2 regions of the Corynebacterium argentoratense DSM 44202 genome follow, and region 2 is predicted to be linked to the other one. Evidence: riboswitches for the same ligand, from Rfam matches in the RefSeq annotation. Region 2 holds a riboswitch; the other holds the start of a gene.
The links. Region 2 has a riboswitch for cobalamin ahead of CARG_RS08135 (energy-coupling factor ABC transporter permease). Riboswitches for the same ligand answer to the same signal wherever they lie in the genome.
Positions count from the first base shown of each region.

Region 1: linked by a shared signal. The riboswitch ahead of CARG_RS03860 (FecCD family ABC transporter permease) and the one ahead of CARG_RS08135 (energy-coupling factor ABC transporter permease) in region 2 are both predicted to bind cobalamin.

Region 1 covers NC_022198.1:778,815-794,837, reverse strand. Annotated here, with positions in the region: gene CARG_RS03900 (DoxX family protein) at 1-811, opposite strand, end outside; gene CARG_RS03895 (LysR family transcriptional regulator ArgP) at 839-1,714, opposite strand; gene CARG_RS03890 (YkvI family membrane protein) at 1,730-3,079, opposite strand; gene CARG_RS10215 (hypothetical protein) at 3,284-3,439, shown strand; gene gatB (Asp-tRNA(Asn)/Glu-tRNA(Gln) amidotransferase subunit GatB) at 3,573-5,066, opposite strand; gene CARG_RS03880 (6-phosphofructokinase) at 5,141-6,169, opposite strand; gene CARG_RS03875 (DHA2 family efflux MFS transporter permease subunit) at 6,228-7,655, opposite strand; gene CARG_RS03870 (ABC transporter substrate-binding protein) at 7,681-8,787, opposite strand; gene CARG_RS03865 (ABC transporter ATP-binding protein) at 8,844-9,650, opposite strand; gene CARG_RS03860 (FecCD family ABC transporter permease) at 9,650-10,678, opposite strand; cobalamin riboswitch at 10,725-10,882, opposite strand; gene CARG_RS03855 (hypothetical protein) at 10,928-11,272, shown strand; gene gatA (Asp-tRNA(Asn)/Glu-tRNA(Gln) amidotransferase subunit GatA) at 11,397-12,893, opposite strand; gene gatC (Asp-tRNA(Asn)/Glu-tRNA(Gln) amidotransferase subunit GatC) at 12,911-13,210, opposite strand; gene CARG_RS03840 (ACT domain-containing protein) at 13,374-14,033, shown strand; gene CARG_RS10210 (hypothetical protein) at 14,117-14,272, opposite strand; gene ligA (NAD-dependent DNA ligase LigA) at 14,354-16,023, opposite strand, start outside.
Region 2 covers NC_022198.1:1,735,389-1,751,411, forward strand. Annotated here, with positions in the region: gene epsC (serine O-acetyltransferase EpsC) at 1-470, opposite strand, end outside; gene cysK (cysteine synthase A) at 480-1,424, opposite strand; cobalamin riboswitch at 1,557-1,781, shown strand; gene CARG_RS08135 (energy-coupling factor ABC transporter permease) at 1,836-2,534, shown strand; gene CARG_RS08140 (energy-coupling factor ABC transporter substrate-binding protein) at 2,562-2,903, shown strand; gene cbiQ (cobalt ECF transporter T component CbiQ) at 2,936-3,676, shown strand; gene CARG_RS08150 (energy-coupling factor ABC transporter ATP-binding protein) at 3,667-4,473, shown strand; tRNA gene CARG_RS08155 (tRNA-Phe) at 4,525-4,597, opposite strand; tRNA gene CARG_RS08160 (tRNA-Asp) at 4,616-4,689, opposite strand; tRNA gene CARG_RS08165 (tRNA-Asp) at 4,905-4,978, opposite strand; tRNA gene CARG_RS08170 (tRNA-Glu) at 5,037-5,109, opposite strand; tRNA gene CARG_RS08175 (tRNA-Lys) at 5,439-5,511, opposite strand; gene CARG_RS08180 (acetyl-CoA hydrolase/transferase family protein) at 5,648-7,165, opposite strand; gene dusB (tRNA dihydrouridine synthase DusB) at 7,425-8,588, shown strand; gene CARG_RS08190 (acetyl-CoA C-acyltransferase) at 8,753-9,958, shown strand; gene CARG_RS08195 (enoyl-CoA hydratase) at 10,017-10,793, shown strand; gene CARG_RS08200 (AMP-binding protein) at 10,926-12,680, opposite strand; gene CARG_RS08205 (acyl-CoA dehydrogenase family protein) at 12,915-14,159, shown strand; gene CARG_RS08210 (SDR family oxidoreductase) at 14,176-14,949, shown strand; gene CARG_RS08215 (acetoin utilization protein AcuC) at 15,036-16,023, opposite strand, start outside.

The DNA.
Region 1 (16,023 bases), 960 kb from region 2:
CCAGAGACCAACGGCCGGGGCCGGTAAACAGAAGGCCGAGGACCAAGAGGAAGAGCATGATGGCGGTGTAGCTGTCGTGTCCTGCTGCGGTGTCGCGTAGACCGTTGGTGCTCAGATCGTGCAGCATGGCGAAACCTGTTGCTACGAGGCCCAGGCTGGCAGCAACTGGTGTGATCAGGCCAAGCAGTAGGAAGGCGCCTGCGGTCAGCTCGAGGGACGGGATGAGGACCGACAGGATAGAAGGCTGGTTGTATGCTGCATAGTCTGCTTGGAGTCCACTGAGTCCTGCAGAGCTTCCGAGCCCGAAAAATACGACCACGGAATGCGCGATGAGCACGGCGGCAACAGTTGCGCGAATGAGGAACAGACCGAAGTTGAGGGTGCCGCGGCGGTCAGAGACGACGGTGACGTTCTTCTCGTCCAGAACCATGGGTTCTTCGGGCTCCGCGACGGGGGTTGCTGCAGGAACGACAGCCGGGGCGACCGTGGTGGGGGCGGGGTCTACTGCCGGCTCAGCGACAGCTGCAGGGGTGGTGGCGGGTTCCGCCACGGTGGTGTCCTGCGCGGGTGCTGCAGCCGGTTGGTCGACGGAGACTTCGTCGAACGCCGTGGTTGGCGCGTCAGAGGCTAAGGGTGCGGAATGCTCGTCTTTCGGCTGGGCTTCAGCCTCAGATTCAGCCGGAGCGGCCCCCTGCGCAGGGATCTGCTGGGGTGCTGCGCGTCCCACACGCTCGTGGATGTTGGGTTGCTGGTAGGTGGGGACGTCCAGAGAGTCCGCTGGGTTTGCGCGATCGGGGGTATTTTCAGACATGCATCTAAGGTTAGGTGACAATCACCCTTATGTGGTGGATGCGGGGCGCGGCGCTGCGCTAATCACTGCATCCCTGAGTCGGCTGAGCATGTCGGATTCGAGACGCCATTGTTGCCAAAACATTGGGATGATGACGTCGCGGGGGTCGACGCGCACCAGTTTGCCTTCTTCAAGCAGGGATGCGCATTGGGCTTCCGGCAGCAGGCCCCATCCAAGGCCCGCGGTGACGGCATGCAGGTAGGCTTCAGAGCTCGGAATTTCGCTGACGTGATGGAGTTCATTGAAGCTGATCAAACGATCAGACATGCGGTCGTTGGGGCCATAGCGCAGGGAGGGCATGGACTGGAGATCGTAGAGCTCCCCGTTGGTGGGCTCTGTTGCCGCGTGTGCTGCTGTTAGTGAGGGGGTGGCGCAGGCGTAGTAGCGGACTTCCCCGATGGGTACTACATCGCATCCTGCGACCGAGGTGGGTTCGCTGGTGATTGCACCGACTACTTCGCCCAGTCGTAGCAGGTTGAGAGTTGCTGCTTCGTCTTCCACCCGGAGGTTGAGTGTGGCGTTGTCCCAATGTGCTACTTCACTGATGACGTCGCGGAACCATGTTGCTAGCGAGTCGGCGTTAACGGCCACGGTGAGCGGAACGCGGGATAGTAGGCTGCCGATTTCTGCTTCTGCTTCGGCTTGGAGCAGTTGCATGCGCCGTGCAAGTTGTGCGAATACCTCGCCCGCTGGGGTTGTGGTGGGTGGGGTGGACCTACGCACAAGCACTCGGCCCGCTTGGGACTCGAGTGCTTTAATGCGCTGGCTGACGGCACTGGGGGTGATCCCCAGTGAGTGAGCCGCGGCTTCGAACGTGCCTTCGTCTAGTACGGCGAGGAGGGTCGCGAGGTGAGCCGGATTCATAAAGAATCAGTCTAGCTACTTATCGCCCTTCGCGCCTTTAACTTCAGCGACGGTGCCTTCCTCGGAGGTCGACAATTCTTCCATGACGACGGCGGCGTCTTCTTCGGTGAATTCGATGTCATCATCTGCGACGAGCTCTTCGGTGACCTTCTCGTGAACGGTTTCGATTAGGTCGGCGTCTGCAATGTTGGACTTGGACACGCGCTTGGCCAATTCTTTTTCGTCCTTGGCTGTGAAGTGCTGCGCGGGGTCCAGCTTGAGGCGAACGAGGTCACGGATGCGGGCGCGTCGACGGGATTCTGCACTGATGGTCGCGTGGTCGCGGATCCAGTTGATGCACAGCAAAGCCATCAGCAGAACGCCAACGTAACCCAGTGCCGGGTAAACGTAGCTCACCAGGGTCTTGAAGCCCATGAAGCTGGCCGCAAAGCCAATGAGCACGGTGATAACGAATACCTTGTTGAAGCGCTCAGGGTGCCCAGTGGTCAGGCGAGAGGTCAGGGCGAAGAACATGCCCAGTGCGGAGTTGAAGATCATGCCGTAGATAGCGATCGACATGAGCAGACCCAGTGTGGGGTGAATGTTGGACACCAGCGTCAGCATCGGCAGATCGGCATCACCAAGGTCGCCAACCTGGAGGAAGAGGATCAGCGCACTGAGGAAGAGTAGAGCACCAAACACGGCGCCACCGACCAGGCCACCGATGCCCGCAATACGGGGGTTGAGGTAGTAGCCGCCGATAACGATCGACATGGACACGACCACCATGAGGGAGAGGCCGATGTAGTTCAGGGACGAAATCCAGTAGTTGGGCAGCGTGCTCTGGATTTCTGCGGCCATAGGCTCAAGCGCAGACAGGTCGCTCGGAGCATGCATGATGGAGTACACAGCGGCAACCAAGACCAGGATGATGATGCCAGGGGTGATCGCACCAATAATCTGCGAGACCTTATCGACGTCAAAGCGACCAAGAACAAGGGTAAGAACTAGGAGAAGAACTGACCCTGTCCATGATGGCCAGCCAAACTGCTGGTCAAAGTTGGCTCCGGCGCCGGCAAACATAACCATGCCGATGGAGAAGATGGTGAGCATCACGCAGAAATCGAGGAATTTCGCAGTGATGGGGTGCGCCATCTCATCGAGCACCACATTGTGGCCGTCCGCTTGGTAGTAGCTACCGAGCTGGAGGATGATCATGCCGATGAAGGCCATTGCGACGCCGACAGCGAGGGCGCCCAAGACACCCTTCATGCCGAACTTGACGAAGAATTGCAAAACCTCCTGACCGGAGGCGAAGCCTGCGCCGACGCTGAGGCCGACGAAAGCCATAGAGATACTCAACACGCGTTTAACCACGGTGTTCACGAGAAAACCTTTCAGGTGAGAGGCGACCTGCCGATCATGCGTTCACATCCCCCGATGCGTGTGTCGCTGGCTGGCCACTCCGGCGCACTGGGCACCGAACGTTTTAACAGTGTACATAACCACTAAGTCAGTTTCGAACTGCGCAGCCGGCTCTCAGTGCGATCACTAACGATCAGTGGGCACGTGCACGAGTAGCTGAGCTACATGTTGTACCTACTTGCCGGCCCCTTGCGTCGTGAAATTCTTAACTACCGCATGCATGCCGATGAAGGAAAAATCCCGGAAATCGACGAGCACACTCAACCCATACACCCGACCGAAGCACCAAACGCCGTTGCCACGGACAAAGTGCACGACTAGGGCCCCTCACCCCACAACCAAACAGGTCATAGCAGTGATCTGGCATTGCGCAAAACGGCCGGCGGAAGTAATCTTCCGCCGGCCGTTTTTGATTCATTCAAGCACTGGGGTCATAGCACATGGCCACGAGCTTTTAGCGGGTCTTCTCTGCAATCAGCTTGTTGACCAGCGCGGGATCCGCCTTGCCACGAGTGGCCTTCATGACGGCTCCGACGATTGCGCCGCCGGCCTTGGCGTTACCCCCGCGAATCTTTTCGACAATATCCGGGTTGGCGGCCAGGGCCTCATCGACTGCCTTCTCGATAGCGCCGTCATCGCGGACGACCTCGAGACCACGGGCGGCCACAACCTCAGAGACCGTGCCTTCGCCTTCGAGCACGCCGTCAACCGCTTGGCGGGCGAGCTTGTTGGTCAGCTTGCCCTCGTTAATTAGCGACACAACCTCAGCCACCTGAGCGGGCGTAATAGCCAGGTCAAAGAGCTCAATGTCCGCAGCATTAGCCTTTTGGGTCAGGTAAGACACCCACCACGAACGGGCTTCACCGGGGGTAGTACCGGCGTCCACGGTTTCAATAATGAGTTCCAGAGCGCCGGCGTTAACGAGGTCGCGCATTTCTGCGTCGGACAGTCCCCATTCCTTCTGGATGCGAGCTTTACGCACCCAGGGCAACTCCGGCAATGTGGCGCGAATTTCTTCAACCCATTCGCGCGGTGCAATTACCGGAGGTAGGTCGGGATCGTTGAAGTAGCGGTAATCTTCCGCTGTTTCCTTCAGACGACCCGCTGTGGTTGATCCGTCAGTTTCCTGGTAGTGGCGAGTCTCTTGGATGATGGTGCCGCCATCGACGATGACCTGGGCCTGGCGCATCATTTCGTAGCGCACTGCCTGCTCAACGGACTTAAGAGAGTTGATGTTTTTGGTTTCGGTGCGGGTGCCGAACTCCTGCTGCCCCTTGGGCTTGAGGGAGAGGTTGGAGTCCACGCGCATGGAACCTTGATCCATGCGAGCGTCGGACACGCCCAGAGCCTTGACCAGTTCACGAAGTGCCGAAACGTAGGCGCGGGCGACCTCCGGTGCACGCTCCCCTGCCCCTTCGATGGGTTTGGTGACGATTTCAATGAGGGGGATGCCTGCGCGGTTGCAGTCTACGAGCGAGCTGGTAGCACCGTGGATGCGGCCGTCTGCACCGCCGAGGTGGGTGAGCTTGCCAGTGTCTTCTTCCATGTGTGCGCGCTCAATTTCTACGCGCCATTCGGTGCCGTCGTCAAGGACGACATCGAGGTAGCCGTCGTAGGCAATGGGCTCGTCGTATTGCGAGATCTGGTAGTTCTTCGGCTGATCCGGGTAGAAGTAATTCTTACGAGCAAAGCGGGAGGATTCTGCGATGGAGCAGTTGAGTGCCAAGCCAATCTTGATCGCCCATTCCACACCTTTGGCGTTGACTACGGGCAGTGCGCCCGGCAAGCCCAATGACACGGGGTCTACGTTGGAGTTGGGGGCGGAACCAAAGTGGGCGGAGCTAGCAGAAAACATCTTGGTTTCTGTTGCGAGCTCTACGTGCACTTCCAGGCCCATCACCGGGTCGAACTGCTCGACGACGTCGTCGTAATCCATCAGCAAAGACATGGCTAAGGATTTTACCTGAGTGCCCACCGATCTGGGCACTCAGGTGGGCACTCATTAGTGCCAGGGGCCAGTTTTTAGCCGAAGAGCTGCTGCGCGGTGCGGATACGCCCGATCGGAACACGCTTGAGGGTGCCGACAGCCTCTTCGAGAGGAATGAGATCGATGTGCTCGCCGTGAAGGGCGACGCAGATTCCGAACTTGCCTTCGTGGCAAGCACGGGCAGCGTGGACTCCGTAGCGGGTTGCTAACACGCGATCGTAGGCGGTTGGGGTTCCGCCGCGCTGAATGTGGCCGAGCACGGTGGTGCGCACGTCGTGGCCAGTGCGGCGCTTAATTTCATCGCCGATAACCTGCCCGATACCGTTGAAAGTTTGGTGGCCGAACTGGTCGACCCCGCCTTCATTGAAGTCCATGGTGCCGGGTTTCGGCAGTGCGCCTTCAGCGACGACAACGATGCCGTATTTTTCGCCCATCTGGAAGCGACGTTCCATCGCCTTGCAGATCTCTGCGATGTCGAAGGGTTCTTCGGGAACAACGATGTAGTGCGCGCCGCCGGCCATGCCGGAGTGCAGGGCGATCCATCCGACGTGTCGTCCCATGACTTCGACGATCATCACGCGGTTGTGGGATTCAGCGGTGGTGTGTAGGCGGTCGATCGCGTCGGTCGCTACGCACACTGCTGTGTCGAAGCCGAAGGTGTAGTCGGTGCCGTTGACGTCATTGTCGATGGTCTTGGGCACGCCTACGACGGGTATATCGTTGTCGGCCAACCACTTGGCACCCTTGAGGGTTCCTTCGCCGCCGATGGGAATGAGCGCATCAATTCCGGCGTCTTCCAAGTTGGCCTTGATGCGGTCGATACCAGATTTGAACTCGTCGGGGTGAAGTCGACCGGTGCCGAGGATTGTGCCGCCGCGCAGCAGAATGCGGTCGATGTTTTCGTCGTCGTAAAGCTGGATGCGTCGGTCTTCCATGAGGCCGACCCAGCCGTCTTCGTAGCCTACTACGGTAGACCCGAAGTCGGCAGCAGTGCGGACTATGCCTCGGATGACAGCGTTGAGTCCTGGGCAGTCGCCACCGGAGGTGAGAGTTGCAATTCGCATAACGTCAAGCTTAGTCGTGTGTGTGCTCTGGTACCCAAGCGCTAGGTGGGGTGCGGTTTTAGTTGGCGTGGCTGCGGAACTGTGTAACGGCGATCAGGCCGAGCAGCATTGCGATAGCAGGCAGCCACATGACGTGTCCCATCGCGTTGGCCACGGATGTGTGGGTCACACCGACTTGCATGGCTGCTCCGATGGCTGCGGAACCGATGACGGATCCTACTTGTCGGCTGGTGTTGTACACACCGGAGGCGGCTCCGACTTTGGTGACGTCGATGTCGCGCATGGAGGTTGCGGAGTTGGGTGACCATACGAAGCCGTTGCCTACGCCGAGAGCCGCGATGGGTACGAGTACCCACCAGTAGGAGAGGTGGTCGTTCATCGTGATGGCCATGAGAATCATGGCGATGAGCATCATCGAAAACCCAACTGTGGACAGGATGCGGGGGTGCACGCGGTCGGATAGCCTGCCGACGAATGGTGCGAGCATGCCGGAGATGAGCGCCATGGGGGTGAGCATTAGCCCTGCTGCTTGCGCGCTAAGCCCTGCCCCGTCTTGGAGGTAGATCATGATGGGCAGCATGGTGCCTGCGACGGTGAATCCCATCATGGCGATGGAAAAGGTACCGAGTGCGAAGTTGATGTTACGGAACAACCCCAGCGGGACCAGTGCGTCGCGCCCCTGCGTGGTGGCTTGGCGTTGCAGGTAGACAAAGCCTGCCATTGTTGCGATTCCCAGTGCGAGCACGCCCCAAATCCACGCGGGCCACCCGAGTTCGGGACCTTGCTGGACTGCGAACACCAAACAGAAAACACCGATTATTGACGCCGCGACGCTTGCTGCATCAACGCTGCGTGCGGTGCGTGGCATCTTGGGTACCCAGCGCAGGACGAGGATGATCGATACGACTCCGATGGGCACGTTGATGAGGAAGATGGATTCCCAGCCAACGGTTCCGACCAGAAGCCCGCCAAGCAGTGGTCCGGCAAGGGTTGCCAGTCCCGCGACTGCGCCCCAGACTCCCATGGCTGCGCCGCGTCGGTTTCTGGCGAATAGCCGATTGATGACGCTCATGGTTTGGGGCGAAAGGATGGAAGCGCCGAGGCCTTGGAATGCACGGGCGACAATGAGGAAATAAATGTTTGGGGCAAGCCCGCATGCTAGAGAGCTCAGTGTAAACAGGCTCATGCCGGCGATGTAGACGTTGCGCTGACCGTAGCGATCCCCTAGCCTTCCGGTGACAAGAAGAGGTACTGCGAAGGTCAGTAGGTAGATGGAGGTAACCCAGACGACGGCATTGAGGCTTGCGTCGAGTTCTGATTGGAAGTTCGGCGAGGCAACCGCCACGATGGTTTGATCCAGAAGGATCATGAAGAAGCCGATGCACAGGGCGGTCAGAGCCTTCCACGCTTGTTTTTCTGGAAGCTGCGACTGCTGCCCGTGTGCATCGGCGGGCGGTGTGTCCTGGGTGCGCGGGGTTGAATTCACTCACACAGGGTACACCTTGAGTTGTTTATTTGGAGTTCCAGTAGTTCTGTCCGGCGACACTGGCCGGCAGCTGGAACTGTGCCTGGATGTCACTTGCGGGCACCAGGTTGTAGCCTTCGAGTGCTTTGCGCACCAGTTCCGCGGCGTCAATATTTAAGGGGCCGGAGGTCCACATGACGTAGGGCAGGTTGACGAAGCGTTCTTCCTTCACCGCGGGCAGATCCTTGGTGACCGGGTTGGTCTTGAGCATCTCGATTTTCTCTTCGAGGTTCTGGCCGGGGTAGTCAACGAAGACGAATACGTCGGGGCTGGTGGATGCGAGCTTTTCCCAGGAGACGGTGGTCCAGGTGTCATCAACATCGCCCGCTGCGTTGGTGGCGCCGGCTGCGGTGATGATGGCCTCGGGACCGCCGAAGCGACCGGAGGTAAACACACCGTCGCGGCCCTGGTCGAAAACGAAGGCGACGGGCTTGGTGTCCGCCTGCGGCGCAGCCTTCAACTTATCAAGTCGAGAGTCTTGATCTTCAATGACTTTCTTGGCGGTTTCTTCGTCACCGAAGGCGGTGCCGAGGTTGTTAAGGTCTTCGCGCACGGCCTGCCACGGTTCGACGGTGCCGCGTTTTGTGCCGTCGGACTGGCGGCAGGATTCGGTGAGTACGTAGGCGCCAATGCCATGGCTGGCGAGGGATTCGGGGTTCACTCCGTTGGCATCATCCATACCGTAGTTCCAGCCAGCGACATAAACATCGGGGGCTTCGGCGATAATTTGTTCGAGTCCGGCGGCCTGGTCGCTTAGCTCGTCACGGTCGGCGATCTTGCCGTATTTTTCGACCAGCACGTCTTTGTCTTTGTTGACTGAGGTGACTGCTTTAACCTTGTCGCCTGCACCCGCTGCGTAGACGGCGGCCAAAATGTTGGAGTCGTTGACCATAAGGCTGCCGGCGTGGTCGTAGGTGACGTCTTCGCCACAGTTGACGATGGTTACCGGTGCGCCTTCACCCTGGGCTTGGGTGCTAGCCGAGCCGGATGCGTCTTGGGCGGTGTTACCAGAGCAGGCCGCAAGCAAGCCGCAGAGCGCCAGACCTGATGCGCTGACTGCAATCTTGCGGGAACGTTGGGTAGACGTGTTCATAAGTGTTCTCCTTGTGATCAACTAGCTTGAAAGGCAGCTAGTTTGGGGTTCGTTTTCTACAGGGAATCGATCAGCACATGGGGGCTGCATGCACCCCCAGGCTGCGCGACGAGCGCGCGGACATCGAATGTTTCCCGAATGGTTTCGGGGATGAGGACGTCGTGGGGGTGTCCGGTGGCAAGTACCCCCGCGACGTCATCATTCGGCTGCTTGTGCAGTACGACGACCTGATCGAAGTGAGCCATCGCCAAGTCGAGATCGTGAATAGTCGCGACGATGGTGCGGCCGGATTCGCGTAGCACTTTTAGCAGATGTAGCTGGTGGTGGACGTCCAAGTGGTTGGTGGGTTCGTCTAGCACGATGAGGTCCGTGCCCTGGGCAAAACCTCTGGCCAACATGACGCGCCTCCGCTGGCCACCGGATAGCTGGACAGTGGGCCGGTCGGCGACGTGCGACATTCCCACCAGCTCCAGCGCTTCCTCGACGATAGCGCGCTCGCGTTTGCCACCAATCTGCCAAGACTTCAGGTGCGGCAGACGGCCAAGTTGCACTGCTTCGGCCACGGTAAGATCCCCGGGTGGGGATTCCTCTTGGCCGACCAAAGTCATGAGTTTCGCGCGGGCCTTCGGTTTTAACCCATGCACATCAACCGGCGCGGAAGCACTATCGAGCTGAAGCTCCACGGTGCCACCCAAAGGCCGCGTGATCCCAGCAAGCGAACGCAACAAGGTGGATTTTCCAACGCCGTTGACGCCGACGATCGCGGTCATCGTATGGGGAGCAGCCGTGAAGCTGACGCCGCCGACAATAGGATGCTTGGCATCAATACCGGCGAGCACGCTGTGGCATTGAAGCTGTGTCATTAACGCGCCCCCTCGCTACTGAGTGTGCTTTTACGCCCCATCAGCAATAGGAAGAGCGGGGCGCCGATGACACCAGTAACCACACCCAGCGGGATCTCTTGTGGCGGGGCGGAAATGCGCGCAACCACATCAACCCACAGCAAGAAGATCGCACCGGACAGTGCCGCGATGGGCAGAAGCCTGCGGTGCAGCGATCCCACCAATAAACGACCAATGTGGGGAATAACCAACCCGACGAAGCCGATTCCACCGGCCACCGCGACCATGGTGCCCACCAACAGCGCCTGGAGGAAAAATAGAAACTTGCGCAACGCTCCAACATCGACGCCAAGGGCAGCAGCAGTATCGGGTCCCGCAGCAAGAGCATCAAGTTTTCCGGACAGCAGCACCAGAATCACCAACGACACAGCCACGATGATGGCGGGCAACAACAGAGTGTCCCAGTGTGCTGCGGCAACAGAGCCCAGCATCCAGAACATCACCGATTGTGCTGCCCGGGGGTCTGGCCCTTTAAAAACCAGAAAGCTTGACGCCGCGGAAAACGCGGAGCTCAGCACAACACCTGTGAGGATCAAACGCAGTGGTGTGATACCGCCTTGCGCGACGGTCACCAGATACACCGCTGCTGTTGCCGCGATGGCACCGAGCAAAGCACCACCGGACAAGGCGTACACACCTAGTCCGGAAAACAAGCCAAAGGTGATCACCGCGGTGGCGCCCACCGCTGAACCGCTGGAAATACCCAACAAGTATGGGTCTGCCAGTGGGTTTCTCACCAAGGTTTGAATAGCGACACCGGCTAGTGCAAGGCCGGCGCCAACCACGGCTGCAAGAAGTCCGCGCGGTGCACGTAACTCCCACACGATCGAATCAATGGCTTTGTCGGGGCCATGCATCCCCTGCAAACGAGCTGACACAACCTCCCATACTTGGGCGTGGGAATATTCCACCGATCCAAAGGTGAGGGATGCGATCAGGCTTAAAAGCAACAGGATACTGAGCAGTAGCGAGAGCAAAGACAGCCTCACGCTAGGCCTTTCGTTCGTGAGCAGCACCTGGACGCGAGGTACGCACTCGAGACATAGTGAACGGGCGAGTATCGGACTTGTGCCCTTAAGGGCAATACCGTTGCGCGCCAGTCCCGGATTCCCACCGGGTTCCTCGCATCCGCTCCATGGTCGTATATCAGTCTAAAGTCCCAGTTTTCGGCCACCTAAACCCCCTACCGAACGGGTGTGACTCTGGCGCATTCCGATAATCGGTCTACAGTTGAATGCATGAGTAACTCGAAGAAGACTTCCAGCGCCATCGACATTAAAGCCCCCGAAGACGTCAACACTGCAGCCCTCGTCAGCGTGGGGTTGGTGGGCGGTTGGCTCATCGCCCGCGAGACCGGTATCCGCCCCCTTGGCGGTGCGTTGTTGGCCGCTGCCGGTGGCTGGGCTGCACGCAGTTGGTGGGCTAAGGGCGGTGTCACGTTGGCTGCGGGCTTGACCAGTGCCTACATTGGCGCCTTTGGTGCTTCCCATCCGCTTGCGAAGAAGATCGGCGCGTGGCCTTCCGTCATCGCTGTTACGGGCGCGGCTGCGTGCGCTGCGCACTTCCTCTCCGACGCCCAGTAAAGGGGCTGCAGAGTTCCGTTTAGCCCGCCACCCTGCCCCTCCATACTCGGTGGCGGGCTTAATACTATCCGCACGGACAAGACACACCACATGCGTGCCTGCTGCCCCGCCAAAGAGGGGGTGTTTAGTTCTGCCCAGCTTCGAAAGCTGCACCCACCTTGTAAAGGCGATCATCAGCGAATGCAGGTGCCATGATCTGCAAACCAACAGGGAGACCAGTGTCGGATGCTAGACCCGCAGGAACCGACATGCCGCACAGACCTGCAAGGTTCAGCGGAAGGGTGCACAGGTCAAAGTTGTACATCGCCAGCGGGTCAGAGACCTTCTCACCAAGCTTGAACGCGGTGGTGGGGGTGGTCGGCGAGACCAACACGTCGCACTTCTCGTATGCGGCAGCGAAGTCCTGGGCGATGAGCGTGCGCACGCGCTGAGCCTGCAAGTAGTAGGCGTCGTAGTAGCCAACAGACAAGGCGTAGGTGCCAAGGATGATGCGGCGCTTAACCTCGGGGCCAAATCCAGCCGCACGAGTCATTGCCATGACTTCCTCAGCAGAGCGGGTGCCATCGTCTCCGACTCGCTGCCCGTAGCGCATGCCATCGAAGCGCGCGAGGTTAGAGGACACCTCACAGGGAAGAATCAAATAGTAAGCCGCCAAAGCATCATCAAAGTGAGGACAATCGACCTCCACCACTTCAGCCCCCTGGGAGGTGAGCTGGTCGACAGCCTTGTGGAACTGCTCGAGCACGCCGGGCTGGTAGCCCTCGCGATCAAACTGCTTCACGACACCGACGCGCACACCCTTCAGATCACCGTTGGCACCTTCACGAGCAGCCGCGACAACCGGGGCCACCGGCTTGTTCACACTGGTCGCATCGAAGGGATCATGCCCGGCGATGACCTCATGCAACAGCGCCGTGTCAAGCACTGTACGAGCAGTCGGACCGCCTTGATCAAGCGAGGAGGCGCACGCAACAAGACCGTAGCGAGACACAGTGCCGTACGTGGGCTTCACACCAACGGTGTTGGTCAGCGCTGCGGGCTGGCGGATGGAACCACCGGTGTCGGTACCGATAGCAAGGGGGGCTTCGCCAGCAGCCAAAGCCGCTGAAGATCCGCCGCCGGAGCCACCAGCGGTACGCTCAACATCCCACGGGTTGTGGGTGGGGCCGTAAGCAGAGTTCTCGGTAGAAGAGCCCATGGCGAACTCGTCCATATTGGTTTTGCCCAAAATGGGAATGCCGGCCTCACGAATCTTCCGGGTGACTGTCGCATCATAGGGGGCGACGTACCCTTCGAGAATCTTGGAGGCGCACGTAGTGGGGGCATCCGTGGTGGTAAAGACATCCTTGAGTGCCAGCGGCACACCCGCCAACGGCGACGCGGGAGCTTCACCCGCATCCAACGTGGCGTCAACACGCGAAGCGGCCTCCAAAGCAGCCTCGGCACCTACGTGCAGGAAGGCATGCAGGTCGGAATCAACTGCGTCGATGCGATCGAGGTGAGCCTGGGTGACCTCGACAGAAGACACTTCACGGCTGTGGATCTTGTCGGCTAGCTCCGCCGCGGTCATGCGAGTCAGCTCGCTGGGCGACTGGGAAGCAAGGTAGGTAGATTCAGTCATGATTGTTCGTGCCGTTCCTATTCTTCTTCGCCAAGGATCTGCGGGACCATAAAGCGCTGCTCTTGAACAGCCGGTGCCATCTCCAACGCCTGCTCGGCGGTGAGGGTGGGCACCACGACGTCTTCGCGCATGGTGGTCTGAATGGAGTGAGGGTGGCTCATAGGTTCCACACCATCGGCGGCGACTTTGCCCACCGCGGACACGTTAGCGATGATGCCGTCGATCTGTCCTGCGAACTGTTCAAGTTCTTCTTCGGTCAGGGCAAGTCGGGCGAGCTTGGCGAGATGCTCAACCTTGTCGCGCGAAATTTCTGGCACGTCTTCATTCCTTTACGGGGATTCAAGGGATCGATCTCTAGCAGTCTACTGCACCCCACCCGGGGATGCGCTCTAGCGGGTGCCTATCGACGTGATAGGTACTTGTGTTGGTAGAGTTAGGGAACACTGATTCACACCACCGACATTTTCAGATTGGTTTCCAATGTCTTACCTTCTCCGGGTTCTACTCCCCGATACCCCAGGTAGCCTGGGCCGACTTGCTGATGCACTGGGCACGGTGGACTGCAACATTCGCTCCGTCGACGTTGTGCAGACATTCCCCGAAGGCACCGCGATGGATGATCTCGTGGTGGAGATCCCCGCTTCTTCCCTACCTGACACCCTCATTACCGCGGCGCAGGGGCTGGACGGCGTGGAGGTTGATTCGATCCGCCCATTTTCCGGCGCTGTCGACCGCCGTGGCCAGATCGCTTTGCTTGCTGACGTCGCGTCAAATCGGCACAACAAGGAACGTGCGGCGGAGCGGTTTGTCAGCGCACTACCCCAGACGATGACTGCCGGTTGGGCCATTCTGCTGGACGTGTCGGGGTCCTCGCGTCGGGTGGCTGCCTCTGCAGCAGCGCCGGAAGACGATGGCAACAATCCTATGATGCCCGAGATCAACGGGGCGCGCATTTTGGACCCCGAGTCCGAACAGTGGATTCCGGAGCCGTGGGCGTTGCTCGATGCGGCGTTGGCTGTGACCCCGGTGGGTGATTCGCTACTACTGATACTCGGCCGCCCTGGTGGTCCGGATTTCTTGGCTAGCGAGGTCGAGCACCTGGGCAATTTGGGGCGTATTGCCGGGGCTATCATCGGTTAGCCTTTGGCTTTGTAGCTATTCGGTGAGCTGCAAAAAGCGCGTCACCCCACTGTTTGTGGAGGTAACGCGCTTTTTACTTAGGCTTAGGCGCAGTCGCAGACGCATTCGTCCCAGTGGCCATCATGGCTGTGGTGGAGGTGGCCATCGTGAACGTAGTCGACGTGGTCACCGTGGGGAACGGCGACGTGGCCGCAGCCCTCCCCGTGGACGTGGTCGTGACTTTCGTGAACGTTGTGCATGGTGACCTCCAAAAGGTGGTGGGGTTATTGTCTAGCCGCCACCTTATTGAAAACTTAATAAAAACACAACTGTGAGCTGAACTAGTCCTCCACACCATTGTCAAGCAGGCGCACAAACCCAGCCTCGTCCAGAATCGGCAGGCCCAGGTCACGAGCTTTAGCCTCCTTCGAACCCGCATTTTCGCCCACCACCACGAAGTCCGTCTTCTTCGACACCGACCCGGCAGCTTTACCACCGCGCTCAACAATCGCCTGCTTGGCACCATCACGAGTAAAGCCCTCGAGGGACCCCGTCACCACAACAGTCAGCCCCTCCAGGGTCTGGGGCAGCTGCTCGCCGACCTCTTCCTCCATGGTCACACCACTTGCAGCCCAACGGTCGACGATCACACGATGCCAATCAACTTCAAACCATTGCTTGAATGACGCCGCGATGATCTCCCCCACCCCATCAATCTGCGCGAGATCGTCCACCGGGGCGTCAATAAGCGCGGGGAGGCTGTGGTACTTGTCCGCCAAAGCACGAGCAGCCGTGGGACCGACGTGCCTGATCGACAGGCTAACCAGCACCCGCCACAGTTCTGTATTTTTAGCTTCCTCGAGGTTTTTGAGCAACTTACGCCCGTTAGCGTTGAGCTCGCCTTCGTACACAAAGGTGGGGTCTTCGGCCCGTCGCGCCCGAACCTTGTCCCTATCGCGCGCACTGCCTTTTGTATAGGCCAGGGTGCGCTGCAAGGCTTGCTCATCAAGATCGAACAACCCCGCTTCATCCGAAAGGACTCCGGACTCAATCAGGTCGCGCGCACCCTTCTCCCCCAGGGCTTCGATGTCGAATCCGCTGCGGCTCGCCAGGTAGGTCAAGCGTGCGGACAGTTGTGCTGGGCAGGAACGGCTATTGGGGCAACGCCAGTCTTTGTCATCTTCTTTTTGCGGGGCCAAGGGAGTGCCACAAGAAGGACAAGTGGTGGGGAAAACGAAGGGCGTTTCACTGCCGTCACGAAGCTCAACAACTGGGCCCAGAACTTCGGGAATAACCTCGCCCGCTTTGCGCAGCACGACCGTGTCTCCGATGAGTACGCCTTTGCGCTGAACCTCATACTGGTTGTGCAAAGTCGCCATCTCTACGGTGGAGCCGGCCACATACACCGGTTCCATGATGGCAAAAGGCGTGATGCGGCCGGTTCTGCCCACACCGCACTGGATATCAACGAGCTTGGTGGTTACTTCCTCCGGCGGATATTTATAGGCGATAGCCCAACGCGGCGCGCGGGAGGTTGCCCCTAGGTCCCGCTGCTCGGCAATATTATCGACCTTGATCACCAGGCCATCCATTTCATGCAAGGCATCATGGCGATGTTCGGCCCAGTACTTCACGCGGTCCGGCACGTCCGCGGCGTCAACAAGTTCGGTGTAGGGGCTGACGGGTAGTCCCCATGCTTCGAGCGCCTGGTAGGCCTCATGTTGCGAAGTGGGGGTGAAGCCCTCGCAGTGGCCGAGGCCGTGGCAGATCATTCGCAGTTTTCGACGGCGGACTTGCTCGACGTCTTTTTGCCGCAAGCTTCCGGCGGCTGCGTTACGCGGGTTGGCAAAGGGGCGGCCCTGTGGGTTTTTCTCGGTGGCCGTTTCTTCGATACGCGCTGCATTCACGTCGGCAAAATCGGCGACGCTGATAAAGACCTCACCGCGCACCTCGAGGACCTCCGGGATGGGAAAGTCATCGGAGCCGTGCAGCTCGTGCGGCAGGTCAGTGA
Region 2 (16,023 bases):
CCAGCGCCAATAGTGATCGGCCCCAACACCTTTGCCCCGGCGCCAATAGTGACATTGTCACACAGCGTTGGGTGCCGCTTCGTCTGCGTCAACACCTGCCCACCGAGCGTCACCCCGTGGTACAGCATCACGCCATCGCCGATCTCGGCGGTCTCCCCCACCACAACACCCATGCCGTGGTCAATAAAAAAGCGCCTGCCGATCGTCGCCCCGGGATGGATCTCTACCCCGGTCAGAAACCTCGCAAGCTGGGAAATAACACGGGCCGGCCCCTTGATACCCCGCACCCACAGCGCGTGCGCGATCCGATACATCCAAATAGCATGCAGACCCGAATACACGATGGCGTTTTCTACAGCGCCACGTGCAGCCGGGTCATTATCACGTGCATTGTCTAGGTCTTCGCGCACCGCACCCACAATCGAGGCGAGTAGGTGCAGCGGACGGGGAAGCCTGACGGATCGAAACATACAGAAACTTTAGAATTCTGCGCGGATATCCTCAAACAGAGGGGTAGACACGTAGCGCTCGCCGTAGTCGCACGCGATGGTAACAATACGCTTGCCCTTGTTCTCCGGGCGCTTCGCCAACTCCAGTGCGGCGGCAATGTTAGCACCGGTGGAGATGCCACCAAGGATGCCTTCGTCTGCGGCAAGTTTGCGTGATGCAGCAATGGCATCTTCGTTGCTGATAGTCAGGACCTCGTCCAGAATCCCCCGGTCGAGCACCTCGGGAATGAAGTTCGCACCAATGCCCTGAATCTTGTGGGGACCAGCTTTCCCCGTGGTCAGCAGCGCTGATGCTTCGGGCTCCACACCGTAGACCTGCACCCCTTCACGACGCTCCTTCAGCACGCTGCCGACGCCAGTGACTGTTCCGCCGGTACCGAAGCCGGCGACAAAAATGTCGACGTTTCCATCGGTGTCTTCCCAGATTTCCTCCGCGGTGGTCGCACGGTGGATCGCGGGGTTGGCGGGATTAGCAAACTGGCGGGCCAAGATAGCACCGTCACGTTCCGCCACGATTTCATCAGCCTTATCCACTGCGCCCTGCATACCAGCGGGCCCCGGGGTGAGGATGATCTCCGCACCGTATGCCCGCAGCATGATGCGACGTTCCATCGACATGGTCTCGGGCATAGTGAGCACCACGTTGTAGCCCTTCGCTGCGCCCACCATTGCTAGCGCGATACCTGTATTTCCTGACGTCGCTTCAACGATGGTGCCGCCAGGTTTCAGGGATCCATCGGCCTCCGCGGCGTCAATAATCGCATTGCCAATGCGATCTTTGACGCTGTTCGCAGGGTTGAAGAACTCCAATTTGACGAGAATTTCGGCGTCGATGCCTTCGGTGATGGTGTTGAGTCGGACCAGGGGGGTGGACCCGATGGTCTCGGTGATGTTGTTGAGGATCTTTTCAGCCATAGTGGACAGCCTACACCATATATAGACAGATCGGTCACTAATCGGCCGTACTAGTCAGTCTACTTTTAGGCCCTCACGGGGGTAGCACAGGCATATTGTCCCAGCATGCAGGCCAATGAATTCTCCACCACCCGCCCTCATCTGGTAGATTTTAGCCGTTGGCACAACAGGGAATGCCGAACGCTCCGGCCCTACAACCGGGCGCCAGTCGGCAGCGGCCCTCGCCACTGTAAGCCCCGCACGTTTCAACGACGCCGCGTCGACACACCCACTGCCCCACCACCTGGAGGCGGGAAGGGTCCGAGGTCACACCACAGCCGGGCAAGCCAGGACACCTGCAACCAACACGCCTTATAACCACGGCTCGCGAGGTGACGAGCCACATAAGTTCCAGAAAAGAGGCAACCTCTCATGCATATTGCAGAAGGCTTCCTACCTGCCATGCACTGCGTCGGATGGGCCGCAGCGTCCGCCCCCTTCGTCATCCACGGCGCCTACGCAGTCAACAAGCAACTCAAAGAAAAGCCCGAAACCGGCCTCCTCCTCGGCGCAGCCGGAGCATTCAGCTTCGTGCTCTCCGCCATTAAGATGCCCTCCGTTACAGGCTCTTCTTCTCACCCAACCGGTACCGGCCTCGGCGCCGTCCTGTTCAAGCCCCCAGTGATGGCACTGCTCGGCGGCATCGTGCTGCTGTTCCAAGCACTCCTACTGGCACACGGCGGCCTGACCACCCTGGGTGCCAACATCTTCTCCATGGCGATCGTCGGCCCATGGGTAGCCTACGGAGTGTGGCGCGGAATGCGCGGCGCACACCTGCCGGCATCGTGGGCAATCTTCTTCGCCGCAGTTCTCGGTGATTTCTCCACCTACTGTGTCACCGCAACCCAGCTGGCACTCGCCCACCACGCAAACGGCTTCTGGAGCGCATGGTCGAACTTCCTCCTGCTCTACGCCCCCACCCAGGTGCCCCTCGCCCTTGCCGAAGGCATCGTCACCGTGCTCGTTTTCTTCGCAATGCGCACCACCGCTGCCCGCGATCTGCTCACCCTCGGAGTCCTCAAAAAATCCGAACTCACAGCAGCTACCCCCGCAGCAGCACCCGCAGCCTAAAAACAGATACAGCAAAGCGAGCACCCAATGAACAACAACAAAACCAATCCCCTGCTGGTGTGGGGCTTGATCGCCCTCACCGCACTCATCGCCGCCTTCCCCATGTTCTTTGTCAAGACCGACGGAAAGGAAGAAGCCTTCGGCGGAACCGATGACGGTGCAGAAGCCGTCGTCGAAGAACAAGACCCCGACTACGAACCCTGGTTCGATTCCATCGTCGGCGAACTTCCGGGCGAGGTCGAATCCGGCCTCTTCGCACTCCAGGCAGCACTCGGTGCGGGCCTCGTCGGCTACGCCCTCGGTAACTACAAGGGCCGCAGCCGCGCAGAACGCGAACTTGCCGCACCCACGGACACCACCAGCGCCTAAAAACGCAGTAGTCCGCTAAGGCCGCAACAACCATGAACCCTTTGGAAATCGCGGCGTCAACAAGCCCATGGGCCCAAGTCAACGTAGGTGAAAAAGCCTTGTTGATCCTGGGTCTGCTTGTTCTCGCCATAGCACTCCCGCCGTTACCCGCCCTACCGATCATCGGGGTGATCATCCTCGTGGCGGCAGCACGCGCGCAGGTCCCCTGGAAACTCTATGGTGCGCTCGTTGCAGCACCTGCAACCTTCATCATCCTGGGAATCTTCCCACTGGTAGCCACGATCACCACGCATGGGATCGAACGCATCGACGGTGGCCTTACTGACGCAGCAACCGTCCTCGGACGCTCCATCGTCGGCATGAGCGCCACCATGTTATTCGCCCTCACCACGCCGATGAGTGAACAACTACTGTGGTTCCGACGCATCCACGTGCCTGAATCCATCGTGCACGTCACCATGCTCACCTACCGGATGTCGAGTCAGTTGGTAGAAACCTCCCGCACTATGTGGCAGGCCCAAGCCCAACGCCTCGGCCACACCAACAAGCGCCGGTGGCTGCGCAGTTCTGCACATCAAATCGCCGCTCTGTTCGTGATCGCGTTCGCCCGAGCCCGAGCGATGCAGGAAGGTCTCGAATTGCGTGCTGACGCCGCGTGCTACCGCACGTTGACAGTCGCGCGCCCCGTGCGCACCCGCAACATTGTCGGCAGCATCATCATTCTCGCCCTCGTTATGGTCATAGGGCTGAAAGGAGCGCAACTATGGGGCTAGACGCCACAGAAATCCTCCGCGTCGAGGGTGTGTCTTTCGCACACTTCGACGGTCCACCTGTACTCCGCGACGTCAACCTCGCTATCAACCGTGGCGATCGGATCGCTCTGCTCGGGGCCAACGGTGCTGGGAAGTCCACATTGTTCCGACTACTGGCTGGCGCGTGGAAACCCACCGAAGGCCGTGTGCTCCTCGACGACACTGCTTTTAGCTATTCCCGTAAGGGGCGCGACACTGTCCGCCGGCGGGTACAGCTGGTGTTGCAGGAACCAGACGACCAACTCTTTGCCATGACGGTGGCTGCTGACGTGTCCTACGGGCCAGTCAACCAGGGCCTCGATGAGGACGAGGTGCGCACACGCGTGGACGCAGCGATGGACGCCGCAGAAATCAGCGATCTGGCTGAACGCGTGCCGCATCAACTGTCCTACGGTCAGCGCAAGCGTGTGGCTCTCGCAGGTGCGCTGGCGATGCGGCCTGAAGTGCTGCTGCTCGACGAGCCCACGGCCGGGTTGGATCCAGCTGGCGGCCGCCAGCTGCTGCGAACCCTTGAGCGCCTACACGAACAAGGCACAGCGGTTGTGTTGTCCACCCACGACGTCAACTTGGCGTATGCGTTCTCCGAGACCGCTGCGGTGATCCATGACGGTCAGGTGGTTGTGGGGCCTAAGGAGGACATTCTTGGTGACGCCGCGTTGATGCGCACAGCGCGGTTGGAGCTGCCGTGGGCACCCGCTGTCTCTGCCGCCCTCGGCCGGGTGGTCTCGAGGCCCGAGGAGCTCATCGGGGAAGGCTAGATGGGATCAACGAAAAAATCCCCGGAGTATGTTTACTCCGGGGATTTATTGTGGCCAGAGCCGGGATCGAACCGGCGACCTTCCACTTTTCAGGCGGACGCTCTACCGACTGAGCTATCTGGCCGTAACAAAAAATGTTACGCGACCCTGACGGGACTTGAACCCGCGACCTCCGCCGTGACAGGGCGGCGCGCTAACCAACTGCGCCACAGGGCCTTGCTAAAAGCAGTGCGCTTGTGTGGTGAGACACCGCACTATCGCACGAGTTGATAGCTTACACAGCAACACTGAAACGATCAAATTGACTGCTCAGTCATCATTTTTGCGCCAGCAGATTGCGAGCAGGAAGGCTCGAGGAAATGCGAAAACTGCAGTGTTTCCACACATACAAAAACCCGGTGCTTAACTATTGTTAAGCACCGGGCAAATTGCGACCCTGACGGGACTTGAACCCGCGACCTCCGCCGTGACAGGGCGGCGCGCTAACCAACTGCGCCACAGGGCCATATTCTTTATTTCGATCTTTGGGCCACGCACTGTTCATGCGTGGCCCAAAGACTGAGTACTCCCAACGGGATTCGAACCCGTGTCGCTGCCGTGAAAGGGCAGTGTCCTAGGCCCCTAGACGATGGGAGCACTACTGCGTTAAGCAGCTTGTAACACTATAGCCCAGCATCAATAAAGCAACAAACGCGCAGGTTGTTAACGTTTCTGGCCCGCATCTTAAGCTGTTTACAGCGGCCGATTCCCGCCCCGACGCGGACACGGAAACGTGCACAAATATCGGGTGCGCGGGCACCACACCGTCTATTTCCCCAGGTCGCCAAGAAAAGGCGGCCGCTCCACCCGATATTTGCACACACCCACCCCACTGGGCCACCCCACCGGCAGCCCATCGCCCCAGTGAAAACCAAAAAAGATGTCTCGGAACATGCTGTCAAGCATGTTCCGAGACATCACATTTGTGGGCCCTGTGGGGCTCGAACCCACGACCTGCGGATTAAAAGTCCGTAGCTCTACCAACTGAGCTAAAGGCCCAACGGCTGAATATCTTAGCACGGATGCCGACGTAGATCACAATCGGATAAAACTCAAGCCCGGGCCCGGCGAATAACACGCCAGCACCCGGGCTATTACCACGCAACTACACGCTGCGTGCGGGTTCTAGGAGGCCCTAGGACAGCTTCATGCTGCCGGTCTCCTTGAAGCGCTGATGGAAGGAAAGAGCCTCGTCCAACAGATGCGGGGTCTGCATGATCTTGCCTTCCTTGGCGGCAGCCAAGGCGCGATCGTAGTAGTCCTGCAGCATCGGGCGGTAGTCCGGGTGCGCCAGGGCAATCATCTTCTCGGCCTTCTGGCGAGGTGCTAGGCCACGGAGGTCGGCGTAGCCGTACTCGGTGATAACAACCTTGACGTCCTGCTCGGTGTGGTCGACGTGAGAGACCATAGGAACGATCGCGGAGATCGCACCGCCCTTGGCATCCGAGGGGGTGATGAAGGAGGAGATGTAGGCGCTGCGGGTGAAGTCTGCGGAACCTCCGACACCGTTCATTATGCGGGAGCCAACGACATTGGTGGAGTTGACGTTGCCGTAGATGTCAGCCTCGATGAGGCCGTTGGTAGCGATCAAGCCTAGGCGACGCACAACCTCGGGGTGGTTGGAGATCTGCTGCGGGCGCAGGATGATCGACTTGGCATACTTAGCGGCCTCGCGGTTCATCCTCCCTGCGTACTCCGGAGACAAGGAGAATGCGGTGGCGGAGGCGACAGTCATCTTGCCTGCGTCGATCAGGTCGACCATGCCGTCCTGGATGACCTCGGTGTAGGCCCTGATGTTCTCGAACTTGGAATCGAGCAGGCCGCTCATCACAGCGTTCGGGACGTTACCGACACCGGACTGCATGACGTAGCCGTCGTAGGTCAGTCGGCCAGCGCGAACCTCACCCTCGAGGAAGTCAAGGAAGTGTCCAGCGATCTGCTTGGACTGGTCATCGATCGGCTTGAAGGGTGCGTTGCGGTCGGCGGCATCGGTCTCGACAACGGCAACAACCTTGTTGATGTCAATGTCGATGTAGGTGGTACCGATGCGCTGGCCAGCTTCGGTGATCGGAATCGGCTGGCGGTTCGGCAGCGCGGCGATGCGGTAGATGTCGGCCATACCTTCGAGTTCTTCAGACTGCCAGGTGTTAACCTCGATGATGATCTTGTCCGCGGCGTCAAGGTACTCAACGTTGTTACCGATGGAGGAGGAAGGAACGATGTGGCCTTCTTCAGTGATGCGGACGGCCTCGACGATGGCGACGTCCATCTTGCCGAAGAAGCCCTGCTGGACGTACATGCCGGACTCGGAGAGGTGGTAGTCCATGTACAAGGTGGTGCCGTCGTTGATCTTGTTCCGAAGGATCGGATCCGACTGGTAGGGGGTGCGGAACTTGATGGCGTCAGCCTCGGCGAGGACACCGTCGCAGTCGGGAGCGGTGGATGCGCCGGTGAAGAGGCTGATCATGTATTCGTCACCGCGAGCGTGTGCTTCCTTAGCGCGCTCTGCGATGGCGGTCGGCAGTACCTTGGGGTAGCCGGAACCGGTAAAGCCAGAGATGCCGACGTTGTCGTTGTTGTTGACAAACTGTGCGGCTTCCTGGGCAGACATGACTTTGCCGCGCAGGGTGGCATTAGCGATGCGATCAGACATCTAATTCTCCTTCAGAGTTTTTAAAAAAGGTGCCAGGCGTGACCTAACACCCGCGTCGGTGTGATGTTACCTACCCATCAACACCTGCGTTACGACCACCACAATAGAGCAATCCCCCCCGATCTGCCATATAAGGGCAATAACCCCTCAAAACCCGCTGCACACATCCACTAATTACTCCCAAACCACCCCCATTAGGGTAGTTTCGACGCCACCTTACATCCTGTCGATTAAGTTGCCGTTGACCCTGCAGGTGGGATTGAATGACCAGGTGTTAAAGATCGGATCTTTGAGCCTGAACTCCCCAGTCGTCCTCGCCCCCATGGCCGGCGTGACCAATGTTGCTTTCCGCACGCTGTGCCGCGAACTCGAACGGGAGAAAATGGGCAGTGTCGCCGGTCTGTACGTGTGCGAAATGATCACGGCACGCGCCTTGTGCGAGCGCAATGAAAAAACAATGCACATGACGACCTTCGCCCCGGACGAAGATCCGCGCTCTCTTCAGCTCTACACCACGGATCCTCACTGGACCTACGAGGCCGCGAAGATGATCGTGGAAGAAAACCTCGCTGATCACATCGACATGAACTTTGGTTGTCCGGTTCCGAAGGTCACCCGTCGCGGAGGCGGCAGCGCTCTGCCTTATAAACGTCGCTTGTTCGCCAACATTGTTGCGGCCGCAGTCAAGGCAACCGAGGGAACCGATATTCCCGTGACCGTGAAGTTTCGGGTTGGGATTGACGCCGAGCACCATACCCACCTCGATGCAGGGCGCATCGCGGCAGAGCAGGGTGCGGCAGCCGTTGCATTGCATGCACGCACGGCTGCCGAACGCTATTCGGGCACGGCGCACTGGGACGAGATCGCGCGCCTGAAGGAGCATATGGTGCAGCACGCCGGCGAGGACTTTCCCGTACTGGGCAATGGGGATATTTTTGCCGCTGATGACGCCGCGAAAATGATGTCCCAGACCGGCTGCGACGGTGTGGTCATTGGGCGCGGCTGCTTGGGACGGCCGTGGCTTTTTGCCGCTTTGTCAGCTCAGCTTCAGGGGCTACCCATTCCGCCAGAGCCCACATTGGGTGAGGTCACCAGGATTATTCAGCGCCATGCGGAGCTTCTAGTGGCCCACGATGGGGAGAAAAAAGGTTGCCGGGATTTGCGCAAGCATTCTGGCTGGTACCTGCGTGGATTCCCGGTCGGTGGAGATGTTCGGCGCGCCCTGTCTGGGGTGAAGACGTTGGACGAGCTCGCAGACATCCTCGCCCCATTGTCCGATTCGACAGCGGTAGCTGACGATGCGGAAGGTCCCCGCGGCCGCCAGGGTTCCCCGGGCAAGGTTGTTTTGCCGGAAGGTTGGTTGGATGATCCGGAGGATGAGTCCGTTCCCGAAGGCGCCGACATCATGCACTCCGGCGGATAGCGCCCGACCAATCTCGCACCGTTAGCGGGGGTACACTTTCTCCCATCCGTGGCGGCGGTCACAGAGCCTCTGTAGTATGTGCGGTACTGGCACACCCCGTTTCACACCAGGAGACCCTCGTGACCCCACCCCAAGAGCACAACAGCACCCCCCGCGACGTCATCATTGTTGGGGCAGCACGCACCCCCCGCGACGTCATCATTGTTGGGGCAGCACGCACCCCCATCGGCCGACTTCTGGGGGCACTATCATCAGTTCCCGCCACAGAGCTGGGCAGCACCGCCATCGCCCGCGCACTCGAACAAGCGCATGTAGACCCCACCGAGGTCAACGCCGTCATCATGGGCCAGGTGCTCCAGGCAGGTGCCGGACAAAACCCCACCAAACAAGCAGCCCTGGGCGCCGGCATCCCCCGTAAGGCCCACACCGTCACGGTCAACAAAGTCTGCCTCTCCGGACTCACCGCAATTATTGACGCCGCGAGAATGCTGCGACTAGGAGACGCCGAGGTTGTCGTCGCCGGAGGCATGGAATCAATGTCCCAAGCACCACACCTGCTCAAAGGCTCACGCAGCGGCACAAAATACGGCGCCACCCAACTAGCCGACCACATGGAAGTCGACGGCCTCAGTGACGCAGGCACCGGGATCTCCATGGGAGTGCTCACCGAAGAATACCTGGACACCTACCCAGTCGACGCGTCAGAGCGTGACTCCTGCGTTGTGGATTCCCACAACAACGCGGCATCCGGCTGGGAACGCGGCGTCTTCGATCAAGAAATCGCGCCCGTGACCGTCCGCGGACGAAAGGGTGACACCATTGTCGAGCGCGACGAAGGCATCCGCGAAGGCATGACCGTGGAAGCCTTGCAGAAGCTGCGCCCCGCATTCAACCCGGACGGCGTACTCACCGCAGCACACGCCTCCCAGATTTCCGATGGCGCAGCGGCAGTAGTGATGTGCACCCGGGCTTACGCTGACGAGCACGGACTCCAACCGCTGGCAGTACTACGCGCCCACGGACAGGTCGCCGGACCGGACGCAAGCCTCCAAGCGCAACCCGGCAACGCCATCAACCAGGCACTATCCCGGCAAGGCTGGCTGGCCGAAGACCTCGACATGATCGAAATCAACGAAGCGTTCGCTGACGTCGTCGTGCACTCCGGCCGCATGCTTGGGGCGCTCGGCAGGGGCGGCGTCATCAATCCCGATGGCGGAGCCATCGCCATGGGGCATCCCATCGGAGCCAGTGGCGCGCGCCTGGCCGTCCACGCAGCACATGCGCTGAACTCGGGACGCGCTACACGCGCAGGCATCGGCCTGTGTGGCGGCGGTGGGCAAGGCGAAGCATTGCTACTGGAAGCACCCTAAAACCATCAAATCGCCACAACCCAACACTCGATAAATCCCGATAAATAAGGACTAATACATGAGCACTTTTGAGAACATCCTCATCGAACGCCGCGGACGCGTCGCACTAATCACCCTGAACCGTCCGAAGGCACTGAACGCCTTGAACAGCCAGACCATGGAGGAGCTGGTCCAGGCAACCGGCGAACTAGACGGTGACACCGGTGTGGGCTGCATTGTTCTGACCGGCAGTGAAAAAGCTTTCGCCGCAGGCGCAGACATTAAGGAAATGTCTAGCCAATCCGCGACCGAGATGTACATGTCGAACTTCTTCGCCCACTGGGAAAACTTCACCAGGGTCAAGACCCCCATAATCGCGGCAGTGTCCGGCTACGCGCTGGGCGGTGGCTGCGAGCTCGCCATGATGTGCGACATCATCATCGCCTCCGAGTCAGCCAAGTTTGGCCAGCCAGAAATCAACCTAGGTGTCATCCCCGGCATGGGCGGCTCCCAGCGACTGACCCGCGCTATTGGCAAATCCAAGGCCATGGAGATGTGCCTAACCGGCCGCATGATGGGAGCCGAGGAAGCTGAGCGCTCCGGCCTGGTCTCCCGTGTCGTGGCCAACGACGAGCTGTTGGATGAAGCGCTGAAGACGGCTGAAACCATTGCGTCCAAGTCGAAGGTGGCGGGCGTAATGGTCAAGGAAGTCGTCAACGCAGCCTACGAGATGCCCCTGGCCCAGGGCATCAACTTCGAGCGTCGTGTCTTCCACTCTGTGTTCGCCTCCGAGGACCAGAAGGAAGGCATGTCTGCCTTCGTCGACAAGCGCGAAGCCGAGTTCAAGCACCGCTAAAACACACGCTGCTTAGTGCACACACAAGCGCCCCGCCGTCGCAGTACATGCTGTACTCGCGAAGGCGGGGCGCTGCCAGTTGTAGCCTCTGTGACTTGCCGTAGCTACAACACCAACGTGCGCCCTTCGGCCCTAGCCACGCAGGCTCGGGAAGTCGCTGTCTGCAAACTCCGTGCCAGCCTTGTTAGCACCTTGGTCCTCCGCATGGATAACGTCTTCGCGCTTGCGTAGCTCAACGCGACGAATCTTGCCAGACACCGTCTTCGGAAGATCAAAGAACTCAAGACGACGGATGCGCTTGTAGGGAGCCAGCCCCTCGCGGCAGTGCTTCAGAATAGATTCGGCAACCTCCGCAGTCGGCTCGTGCCCCGGCGCCAAAGCGACATAGGCCTTGGGCACAGCAAGACGCAAGGGGTCGGGAGACGGCACAACCGCAACCTCAGCAACCGCAGGATGCTCAATCACCACGGACTCCAATTCAAACGGAGACAATCGGTAGTCAGATGCCTTGAAGACGTCGTCGGAGCGACCAATGTAGGTGAGGTAGCCGTCTTCGTCCCGCTCTGCAATGTCACCTGTGTGATAGAAGCCGTCGCGGAAGGTTTCCGCATTCTTGGCCTCGTCGCCGTAGTAGCCCGGGGTCAGGCCGACGGGACGAGGATCCAGGCGAAGGCAGATCTCGCCATGGTCGCCGATCTCATCGGTCGCGGGATCAATCAACACCACGTCCATTCCCGGCAACGGCCGACCCATAGATCCAGGCTTCAAAGGCTGGCTCGGGGAGTTAGCGATCTGGACGCTCGACTCTGTCTGTCCAAAGCCATCTCGAATGGTTGTCTTCCACGACTTTTCGACCACCGAAATTAGCTCGGGATTCAGTGGTTCACCAGCAGCAACCACCTTCTTTGGAGGGGTTTTCAATCGGCTCAGATCGGCCTGCACCAGCATGCGCCACACCGTTGGGGGCGCACAGAAAGAGCTCACGCCTTCTTCATCCATCTTCGCCATCAGAGCCGCGGCGTCGAAACGGGCGTAGTTGTACAGGAAGATAGTGGCTCCAGCAATCCACGGAGCGAAAAAATTCGACCATGCGTGCTTAGCCCAGCCGGGTGCCGCCACGTTAAGGTGCACATCACCGGGTTCTAGGCCGATCCAGTACATGGTGGACAGGTGTCCCACAGGGTAGGAGGTGTGGGTGTGCTCCACCAGCTTCGCTTTCGAGGTGGTACCCGAGGTGAAGTACAGCAGCAGCATCTCATCCGCCTTGGTCGGCTGGGAAGGAGTGAACTCCACGGGCGCGTTGAAGGAATCGTCGTAGGCGAGTGTGGGGTGCCCATCCTGCGCCGGCGGCTCTTGACCCACCTGAATCACGGTGAAGTCACCCGGCACCGCCCCGAACTTTTCCGCGTCCTCGGGGTTGGCAACAACCCAGGAGATATTTGCGCGTTCGGTGCGGTCAGCCAAGTCCGCAGGGCCCAGCATGGCGGTCGCCGGGTTGAGGACAAAGCCTCCCTTAATGCAAGCGAGCATGGTTTCCCACAGCTCGACCTGGTTGTTGAGCATGAGCATCACGCGGTCGCCTCGCTTGACGCCAACGCTGGCCAACCAGTTGGCTAGCTGCCCGGAACGTGCGGACAACTCCGCAAACGTGCGTCGTGTTTCGCTGCCGTCCATCTCGGAGATAACGAGCGCTTCGTTGTCCTTGGTCTCGGGGTCTGTGCCGAGGTGATCAAACCAGTCGAGGGCAAAGTTGAATTCTTCAAAACGGGGCCACTCGAAGTAGTCGCGGGCGGCGTCGTAATCTTCGCGCAGCTCAATGAGCTTGTCGCGGACCTCCTTGAATTTCTGTGTCGTGGGGTTCGTGGGGTTCATCGTATGCGCGGTCATTAAGACTCCCTTCCAAAGTGTGACGCGTGGCTCACAGTGTAGTGGCCGTCAACACATTGCGCTTGCGATCACTGAAAAAATTTAAAGTGAGTGCCCCCACTGGGGGTACCCACTGTGCTTTCAGACACATGAATGCTGATTCGCTTGTACACTGCAACCACGACAGCCCACACAGACTGCCGAACGGATGAACACCGCGCGCAGTTACCCAAACGAAAAGGACGGTCACACGCGATGAACGACGATCACGCCCCATTCCCAGGCCCCCACGCCGCAGCACCGCTCGCGGACTCCCCCATCAACACCGAGCTCCTTGCAAACGTGCCTTTCCCCAACGCGGACATCCTAGAAGTCGAGCGCCTGCTCTCCGAGGAAGAGCGCGCACACCTGCACAAAGTCCGTAACTTCCTCCAAACCGAGATCCGCCCAGTCGTCGGCCCCTACTGGGACCGCGAAGAATTCCCCTTCGAGCTATTGCCCAAACTAGCCGAATACGGCCTGGGCGAAATCGAATTGTCCGGCTTTTCCCGACTGCTCAAAGGCCTGCTCTACGCTGAAGTCACCCGCGCAGACGTCTCTCTGTCTGCGCTCGTCGGTATCCACAACGAACTCGTGGTTGGTGCAATCGATCAACTCGGCTCAGAGGAGCACAAAAACACCTGGCTCGACGGTCTGCGCAACTTCACCAAGGTCGGCTGCTTCGCGTTGACCGAGCCTGACCACGGTTCCGATATCGCCGGCGGCCTGGCAACCACCGCTAAGCGCACCGAGGACGGCTGGGTGATCACTGGTTCCAAACGCTGGATCGGCGGCGGCACCTTCGCCGATTTCGCTGTGGTGTTCGCCCGCGACGTCGACGATAACCACGTCAAGGGATTCATCGTTGAACTCGACCGCGACGGTGTGTCGAAGACGAAGATTTCCCGCAAGATGGGTCTTCGCATCATGCAAAACGCAGACCTCGGATTCGACAATGTCCTCGTCCCCCATGCCGCGCTTTTGCCCGGCGCAACGACTTTCGCCGGCACCAATGTGATGCTGCGGAACTCTCGTGCTTGGGTGGGCTGGCAGGCTGCTGGCGTGCAGTTGGCGATCTTCGAACGCGCACGCGATTACGTGCTCACCCGCGATCAGTTTGGCAAGAAGTTGGCGAAGTTCCAGCTGGTCCAGGAGCAGTTGGCCCGCATGGTGGGCAATGCTGCGGCGTCGATCTCGATGCTCGCGCAGGTGGCGTGGCTGCAGGAAAACAGTGGTTTTGATATGCCGCATGCTGCGTTGGCGAAGGCTACGGCTACCCGTTTTGCCCGCGAGTCTGCTTCCCTTGCTCGCGCGATGGGTGGCGGCAATGGAATCCTCACGGATTTCGAATTGTCCAAGCTTTTTAACGACGTGGAGATCCTCTACACCTACGAGGGCACGTATGAGATCAACTCCCTGATTGTTGGCCGCGCTGTGACCGGCGTATCGGCGTTTGTTTAGGGAAAGGGGTTTTGTTGTGAGTGTTCGTTCTTTGCTTGATGACGCCGCGGGGGTTTCTGCTGTCGTGACGGGTGCGGCATCCGGGTTGGGTGCCGCGACGTCTGCGATGTTGGCTGATGCGGGTGTGCAGGTGTTTGGTCTGGATCTTGAGGCAGGTATTGATAAGGTCTGCGATACTGCGCCGGAGGGTATTCGGTTTATCGCCACGGATGTGACCGATCATGCGGCGGTGCAGGAGGCTGTGGCTACTGCTGCTGCGGCTGCGCCTCTACGTCTCGCGGTGACCTGTGCAGGTATTTGCCCGAGTAAGAGAATTCTGGGGCATTCGAGTGAGCTCTTTTCCACCACGTTGGCGGTGAACCTCACGGGTACATTCAACGTGATGCAGGCCGCTGCGGCGGTGATGGCGGAGCAGGAGCCTGTGGATGCGGATGGGCAGCGCGGCTTGATCGTAACGACGGCATCCGTGGCTGCCTTCGAAGGGCAGATGGGGCAGGCTGCCTACGCGGCGTCCAAGGGCGGGGTGCATGCGTTGACCATTTCTGCCGCCCGCGACCTGGCGTCGAAGGGTATTCGTGTCAACAGCATCGCCCCGGGCATTGTGACGACTCCGATGATGGCTGGCATCACCGAGGAGTTCCGTGAGGCGTTGGAAGCCCTGGTGCCTTTCCCGAAACGGATGGCGCAGCCGGAAGAATATGCCCAGTTGGTGAAGTCTTTGGCGGATAACCCCTACCTCAATGGCGAAACTATCCGCATGGATGGTGCGCTGCGCATGCCTCCTCGTTAAGTTCCTAGCGGCCTCGGGGTGTGGCTAAAGCTCAGCCCAGGCGTGGGTCAAAGGCAGTGCCTGCAATGCTGCAGGCACTGCCTTTTCTAGTGGTAGGGCACGAGCCCCCAGTAGGGGAAGATAGCCCGCGACGTGGCGACGATGGGGCCGCAGGGGTTGTCGCTTAAGACCCTCTCTGGGTGGTATTCCTTGAGCACATTGCGGGCGCCGATGTCGCCAATGGTGTCAGAGGTTTCGCAGCGGGCCTCATCTGCCCACCACCCTGGCATGGGTGCTTCGGGGTCAAGCTTTTCCCCAAGTATCGCTGCCACAAGGTGGGTCCAGGTGCGTGCAACGGAATCACGCTGGTAGCCTCCCCCACCGATTGCCACCCATTTGCCGCCGCAGAATCGGTCCGCCCAGCGAGACATCGAACGGTAGGCCTTAGCCAAGGCATCGACGCTGACGTCGAGGTCTGTGAGGGGGTCACGCCTGTGCGCGTCCGCACCGTGCTGCGTGATCACGATCTCGGGTCGGAATTTTTGCAGCAGCGGTGGAACTATCCCGTGCACCGCGTACAGCCAGTCGATGTCGGAGGTGCCTTTGGGCATGGCCACGTTGACTGCGGTCCCGGCCGCGTGCGGCCCACCAATATCGTTGGCGAACCCTGTGCCGGGGAAGAGATAGAGCCCGGATTCGTGCACGCTGATGGTCAGCACCCTGGGGTCATCCCAAAAGGCTTGTTCCACCCCATCACCGTGGTGTGCGTCAAGGTCGACGTAGGCGATCCGTGTGGCACCGTGATCCAGCAACCAAGAAATCGCCACCGCGGCGTCATTAAAAGTACAAAAACCGCTTTGTTTGCTGGGCCCTGCGTGGTGCAGCCCTCCGGATAGGTTGACCGCCCGCTTCACTTCCCCCTCCCACACTGCGCGGGTTGCCTCGACGGTGCCGGAGACAACATGTCGCGCGATGGTGTGCAGGTTGGGTGCGAGGGGGTGGTCGTCGTCGCCGATGCCGAATTCCGGCCGGGGGCGGCCTTCTTTAAGTGCTTCGAGGTATTCGGGGGTGTGGATGCGCAGCAACAGGTCTTCG